2 regions of the Bradyrhizobium sp. USDA 4451 genome follow, and region 1 is predicted to be linked to the other one. Evidence: riboswitches for the same ligand, from Rfam matches in the RefSeq annotation. Region 1 holds a riboswitch; the other holds the start of a gene.
The links. A riboswitch is a leader RNA that binds a small molecule or an ion and turns the genes downstream of it on or off. The one in region 1 is predicted to bind S-adenosylmethionine.

Region 1 (3,589 bases):
GGATCCAGGCCTTGCGGTCGGTCTCGTACATGTATTCGACATGCACGCCGCCGATCCAGTTGGAGAGATAGTGATACTGCGCGGCCGCGACCGCCGGCGGCAGGCCGTCGAGGCCGAGCTTCTTCAAGCCGGGCAGGAAGCGCTCCTGCTGCTGGCGGCGGAACACGCGGAACACGAACTCGGCGGCATCAGCGGTGCCGCGCCGCGTGACCACGGTGAGGATCAGCCCGGTGAAGAAGGCGTGATAGAGATCGGCGACGCTGCGCCACTTCCGCCATTGCGCTGCTTGCTGCGCTGAATCTGTTGCGGCGCTCATGTTCGCTCCCGGCTTGTTGTTTTCTCGAATGTGTCATCGCGGAAGCGACGGCGCAACCACACACGCGGTGTCATCGCCCGACTCGTTCGGGCGATCCAGTATCCCAGAGACGGTCATTGTCGATGGAGAAGCCGCGGCGTACTGGATTCCCCGCTTTCGCGGGGAATGACAGCGGAGAATGATGGCGCGACGGTCTTATTGGCTACGCGAACTCCGGCTCGCGGAATTAAACGCGAAAATGCTTGGAGAGCTTCAGGCCCTGCGCCTGATAGTTCGAGCCGATGCGCTGGCCGTAGAGCGCATCGGGACGCTCGAGCATCCGCTCATAGACCAGGCGGCCGACGATCTGGCCATGCTCGAGGATGAACGGCACCTCGCGCGAGCGCACTTCCAGCACGGCGCGCGCGCCCTTGCCGCCGGCGCCGGCATAGCCGAAGCCGGGATCGAAGAATCCGGCATAGTGGACGCGGAATTCGCCGACCAAAGGATCGAACGGCACCATCTCCGCAGCATAATCCGGCGGCACCTGCACGGCCTCTTTCGAGGCCAGGATGTAGAACTCACCGGGATCGAGGATCAGGCTGCCGTCGGGCCGCGCCTTGATCGGCTCCCAGAACTCGTCGACCGCGTAGCCGCCGCGGCGATCGACATCGACCACGCCGGTGTGACGCTTGGCGCGATAGCCGACGAAGCCGCCCGAGCTCTCGCCGGAGAGATCGACCGACAGCGCGACGCCATGGGTGAGATCGGCATTGTCGGCATCGACCAGCCGCTCACTGGCATGCAGCGCGTCCAGCTCGTCGGCGGTCAAGGTCGCCTCGCCGATCCGGAAGCGGACCTGGCTGAGCCGCGAGCCCTCGCGCAGCAGCACCGGAAACGTCTTCGGCGAGATCTCGGCATAGAGCGGGCCGTGATAGCCGGCGCCGATCATGTCGAAGCGGCGGGTGCCATCGGCGATCACGCGGGTGAAGACGTCGAGCCGTCCGGTCGAGCTCTTCGGGTTCGCCGCGGCGACGATCTCCGGCGGCAGCGCCAGGCTCTCCAGCAGCGGGACGATGTAGACGCAATTGGTCTCCAGCACCGCGCCGTCGGACAGATCGATCTCGTGCAGCTTGAGCTGGTCGATCCGCTCGGCGACGGTGGCATCGGGCCCCGGCAGGAAGCTGGCGCGGACCCGGTAGGCGATGTCGCCAAGGCGCAGATCGAGGCTCGCCGGCTGGATCTGGCTCTCGACGAAGTCGTAGGCGGGCAGAATGAGACCGGCCTCCGCCATCTCCGCGATCATGCGGTCGGGCAGGATTCCGTTGGATTCATCTTCCAGCGTGAACGACACGATACGGTCCCTCGAGATGGCCCAAAACCAACCTCTGGCGGCCATCAAGCCCTAAAATATGGGCTTTTACGGGTTATCCGATGACCGTCTTGACGGAAAGGGCGCGAGGGAATATCAGCTGCACTTATCCCGTGGTGATTTGAGCCGGCCGGCTTGCAGCCACGTTAAATAAGTCGCTAAACAGGCCGGGGACAGTGTGATCCCGGCTTGTGGAGGTTGCTCCAGGCCGGTTTTTTTGTGGCCATTTTCCAGAGGAATGGCCACTTCGGAGGTCACATGTCTGAATCGAAGGATACCGCCCGCTTTCGTCCCGAAACCCGCCTGGTCCATGGCGGCACGCTGCGCTCGCAATTCGGCGAGACGTCGGAAGGGCTGTTTCTCACCCAGGGCTACGTTTACGACACCGCCGAGCAATGCGAGGCGCGCTTCAAGGGCCAGGACCCCGGCTTCATCTATTCGCGCTATTCCAACCCGACCATTGCGATGTTCGAGCGCCGCATGATCGAGCTCGAGGGCGCGGAGGCCGCGCGCTCGACCGCGACCGGCATGGCCGCGGTGACCACCGCGATCCTCGCGCCGCTGAAGGCCGGCGATCACGTGGTGGCCTCGAAAGCCCTGTTCGGCTCCTGCCTCTATGTGGTGCAGGACCTGCTGCCGCGCTACGGCATCGAGACCACGCTGGTCGACGGCCTCGATCTCGACCAGTGGCAGCGCGCCTTGCGGCCGAACACCAAGACCTTCTTCCTGGAAAGCCCGACCAACCCGACGCTCGACGTGCTCGACATCGGCGCGATCGCCAAGATTGCCCACAGCGGCGGCGCCCGGCTGATCGTCGACAACGTGTTCGCGACGCCGATCTGGCAGAGCCCGCTGTCGCTCGGCGCCGATGTCGTGGTCTATTCCGCGACCAAGCATATCGACGGCCAGGGCCGCTGCCTCGGCGGCATCATCCTGTCGTCGGAAGCCTTCATCGCCGAGCACATCCATAATTTCATGCGCCAGACCGGCCCGTCGCTGTCGCCGTTCAACGCCTGGGTGCTGCTGAAAGGGCTGGAGACGCTCGGCGTCCGCGTCCGCGCGCAGACCGAAAACGCGGCCAAGATCGCCGAGGCGCTGGCGAAACATCCGAAGATCACGCGGCTGGTCTATCCCGGCCGCCCCGATCATCCGCAGGCCGAAACCGTGAAGAAGCAGATGGGCGCGGGCTCGACGCTGGTCGGCTTCGAGGTCAAGGACGGCAAGGCAGGCGCGTTCCGCTGCCTCAACGCGCTGAAGATCTCGCGCATCTCCAACAATCTCGGCGATGCCAAGAGCCTGGTCACGCATCCCGCCACCACGACGCATCAGCGCCTGGCGCCGGAGGCCCGCGCCGAGCTCGGCATCAGCGAAGGCTTTATCCGCTTCTCGGCCGGGCTCGAGCACCCCGACGATCTGATCGAGGATTTCGAGCGGGCGCTGGAGCAGGTATGAGGCGGGCTGAGCTCCCCCTCTCGCTTGCGCAGGAAGGCTATCGCACCCCTTGTCATCGCCCGGCTCCGACCGGGCGATCCAGTACGCCGCGGCCCTTCGGCTCAAGCACCGCGGTCTCTGGAATACTGGATCACCCGCATGCGCGGGTGATGACACTGAGCAAGCTGAGCGCCATCCCGAAGGGACAGCCGCTTACGTCGCCGCCGTCGTCACACCGCCGTCGACCACGATGGTCTGGCCGGTCATGAAGGTCGAGGCGTCGGAGGCGAGATAGGCCACGGCGCCGGCGATCTCGTCGGGCTCGCCGATGCGGCGGAGCGGCGTCGACGCGGTGCGGCGCTTCAGATTGTCCGGATCTTCCCACAGCGCGCGGGCGAAATCGGTTTTCACCAGGCCCGGCGCCACGCAATTGACGCGCACGCCCTTCGGGCCCCATTCGCCGGCGAGGCTGCGGCACAGCGCAAAATCGG
Region 2 (3,589 bases), 1.0 Mb from region 1:
GCGAGGTGATCTTGAGTGTTCTTTTGGAGGTGGCGGAATGGTGCCCATGTACGAATCGCTCCTGACCTGGGGTATCATTGCTCCGGCAACGGCTGGCGTCATCATCAGGCCATTTCGTCTGCCTGAAGCGATCTGGGCGATCGCGGGTGCCGCCGCGCTGGTGACTTGCAACGTCCTGACTGCAAGCGAAGCGCTGCACGGTGTTGCCAAAGGCCTTGATGTCTATCTGTTCCTGATCGGCATGATGCTTGCTGCTGAACTTGCGCGGAACGAAGGGCTGTTCGACTATCTGGCCGCAATGGCGGTCGAGCATGCGCGCGGTTCGCCACAGCGTCTGCTTCTTCTGACCTATGCCGTCGGCATCGTTGTTACCGCGCTGCTCTCCAATGATGCCACTGCCATCGTATTGACGCCGGCCGTCTGCGCCGCGACCCGTGCCGCCGGAGCGAAGCCGCTGCCCTATCTGTTCGCCTGCGCCTTCATCGCCAATGCCGCGAGCTTTGTGCTGCCGATCTCAAATCCGGCCAATCTCGTGATGTTCGGCGAGCGTATGCCGCATCTGTCCGAATGGTTGCGCCAGTTCGCGCTGCCATCGGTTGTCGCGATTGTCGTGACCTTTGTCGTGCTCCGAATTACCCTGCGCCGCGCGCTCGCCGAAGAGAGCATCGAGCGCGCCGTGCAGCATCCCAAGCTCGGCCGCGGCGGCAGGCTCACCGCAGCCGGGATCGCCGCGCTCGGCATCGTCCTGTTGACGGCATCGGCGCTCGACATGTCGTTGGGGTTGCCGACGTTCATTTGCGGCATTGTCACGGCTGCGGCGGTGCTGGTTCTCAGCCGGCAGTCGCCGTGGCCGGTGACAAGAGGCATTTCGTGGAGCGTGTTGCCCTTGGTCGCGGGGTTATTCGTGATGGTGGAAGCGCTGGTGAAAACCGGCGCGATCGGCCAACTCAGCGGGCTCCTTCAGGCCGCGATCGAGAGATCGCCGACCCAGGCTGCCTGGGGCACCGGAATCGCTGCCGCGGTGGCCGACAACATCGTCAACAACCTTCCCGTTGGCTTGGTCGCGAGTTCGGTCGCGGCCAGCGGCCAGCTCCCTGCGCCGGTCCTCGGCGCGATGCTGATCGGCGTTGATCTCGGGCCCAATCTATCGGTGACCGGCTCCCTCGCAACAATCCTGTGGCTGGTGGCGCTGCGGCGCGAAAAGATCGACGTCACCGCGTGGCGCTTCCTGAAAATCGGTTTGCTGGTGACGCCACCCGCGTTGCTGGCGGCGCTCGCAGCCGCGATCCGGTGACGATCTTGTCCAGATCGCTTGCTCGCTCGACGAGAAAGACCTGGAGCTTTCATCTCGCGCGATGGCACCGCGCCGCAAGCGTAGAGGAACTGGCGCGCCACGGCCGATGAAGATGGGCACTACTGCTTCGCCGTGGTGCTATGATGCTGCGGCCCACCACACGACCCAATAGCCAAATCCACGATGGTCTGCGATCTTGCGCTACGTACCATGGGCGGCCGCCTTCACGATTTCGCAGGGTGGTCCGATTACCCTTCGATCGCGGCCCTCTCGATCAATCCCTGGCTCGACGCGATGGGCCAGGAGCGGCCACGCGTTGTTTCTCAAACTGGGGGCGTGCTTGCCAAGCTCGATATTGCCCGCTATCGTCAACTCCAACATCAAGAGTTGGGCCGACGCCCAGCGCCAACCTGCTCCCCGAGCAAGGTGGCTTTCTTCCTTCGGAAGAAGATGTGGCCGGTCCGGCAACTAAACGGGACAAGCCACCACGGCGTCATGCGCTCCTCTCTTCGAAGAAGGGGACGAGAATGACTGTCGATCGAATCGAAATTGAGCTGGCCGATGCAAGGTCCTCGGACCTGATTAACCTCGTAACCGCGCTGGACGATTTCTTAAACAAGGTCTGCGGGGTGGAAAGGAATCACGGTTCTCCAATTGATCGGCTAGCGCACGACGACACGCAAATGTTTATCGCGCGGATTGCCGGACAAGCCGTTGGCTGTGCAGGGCTGCAGGTGTTCGAGGATGGTACCGGGGAGGTGAAGCGCATGTATGTCGTCACCGAGGTTCGGACAACTGGAATAGGCAGCAGGCTCCTGACGCGCGTTGTGGAAGCGGCCTTGACCGCCAAGCTGTCGGTTCTGCGGCTGGAAACCACGGAATTTCTTCCCGACGCGCAGAGGCTCTATCGGGCGAAGGGGTTCGTACCTTGTCCAGCGTATGGCCCTTACGTTTCCAACCCGATCAATTTGTACTTCGAGAAATGGCTGACGAAATGATGGCCGAGGGCGATGTGTCGACAATAGTTGATCAAGTCTACCCTCGCGTGACTTGGCACTGTCTGATAGCCGCTCAGGCCAGTCGATGCCCAACATGGATTGGCTTAACTAGGACTGGAGTTGCCGCGTAACTTAGGATTTACGCGACAACCAAAACCTATCGAATAGGTCTGCTAAAGTGCTACCAGGGATTTCGTTTATCAATGCATGACTTTCGGATTCTCTTGATTCCCGGTGGAGGAAATTCCGGTCCCGACCACTGGCAAACGAAGTGGGAGTCTGAGCACGACTCTATGGAGAGGGTCGTTCAAGCGGACTGGACGGGCGGCACACGAGAGCAATGGGTGGCGACGCTCGATCGCTACGTGCAGTCTTCTAAACGGCCCACTATGCTTGTCGCGCATTCGTTGGGAAATATTGTCGTGTGTCACTGGGCCTTGGCTCACGCCGGAAATGTGATTGGCGCACTATTAGTTGCGCCAGCCGATGTCGAAGCCGATTGGCCGTCGGAAGAAAGCTTATACCAGAAATTTCGACCGATTCCGATGCAACGGTTGCCGTTTGCCTCGATATTAGTTCAGAGTACGAATGATCCGTACCTGACGATGGACCGCGCGCACGCGCTGGCGTCAGCTTGGGGCTCGCGGTTGCACGTGGCCGGCCCGCTCGGGCATATCGGTTCCGCCAGTCACCTTGGACACTGGCCGGATGGCTTGCAGCTCTTGCATGATATCGCACCATTTCAGCCGCGTACGTTCTGAGAATCTGCTCTCTCGCAAATCAAGCGACATCAGGATGCTGTTTGGGTCAGGCAAATAGTCCCCGAAGGTCGCACACTCGACGAACGGTACTCGTGCCACGTCGCCGCCGACTAAGACGGCAAGATAAAAGCGACGGTGTCGCTCTGTGCCGTTGGGGGTCGTAAGCCTTTGCCTGCACATTGTTTTGGATGGCACCGCAGCGGCACCGTTTGAAGTGGCCTGGTGCCGCTTGAACCGAGAAATCATTCAAAATCAACGTTCCGAGCGCCATCGTTCGCAGCGTAGCGTCTTGTTGCGCGTGCTCGGCGGGATGTCTGGCCATGATCGCATGGAAGGCCGCTGCCGGACCAACGGTGCGCCGTCAAGGCTCGCGCTTTGCGCGACCGGCTCCGCCGGCTCGCGGCCTTGACTGCGCTCCGTTGGTCCGGCTTTTGCTGCCATGCGATCATGGCTTGCTCTGCGCGATTGCGCTCAGGCGGCAGACGATGCGCGAGGTCGGAGCACCGCAGCGTGATGTGGCGCGCACTTCGGCTGTT

Region 2: linked by a shared signal. The riboswitch ahead of ACVMB0_RS09300 (GNAT family N-acetyltransferase) and the one ahead of ACVMB0_RS04680 (O-succinylhomoserine sulfhydrylase) in region 1 are both predicted to bind S-adenosylmethionine.

What each region holds. Positions count from the first base shown of each region.
Region 1 is NZ_JBTRCH010000001.1:1,013,898-1,017,486, forward strand. Features, by position in the region: gene ACVMB0_RS04670 (hypothetical protein) at 1-316, opposite strand, end outside; gene ACVMB0_RS04675 (2'-deoxycytidine 5'-triphosphate deaminase) at 543-1,649, opposite strand; SAM riboswitch at 1,771-1,850, shown strand; gene ACVMB0_RS04680 (O-succinylhomoserine sulfhydrylase) at 1,926-3,119, shown strand; gene ACVMB0_RS04685 (SDR family NAD(P)-dependent oxidoreductase) at 3,312-3,589, opposite strand, start outside.
Region 2 is NZ_JBTRCH010000001.1:2,018,475-2,022,063, forward strand. Features, by position in the region: gene ACVMB0_RS09290 (MFS transporter) at 1-9, shown strand, start outside; gene ACVMB0_RS09295 (arsenic transporter) at 47-1,294, shown strand; SAM-I-IV-variant riboswitch at 1,667-1,776, shown strand; gene ACVMB0_RS09300 (GNAT family N-acetyltransferase) at 1,822-2,292, shown strand; gene ACVMB0_RS09305 (RBBP9/YdeN family alpha/beta hydrolase) at 2,496-3,053, shown strand; gene ACVMB0_RS09310 (hypothetical protein) at 3,539-3,589, shown strand, end outside.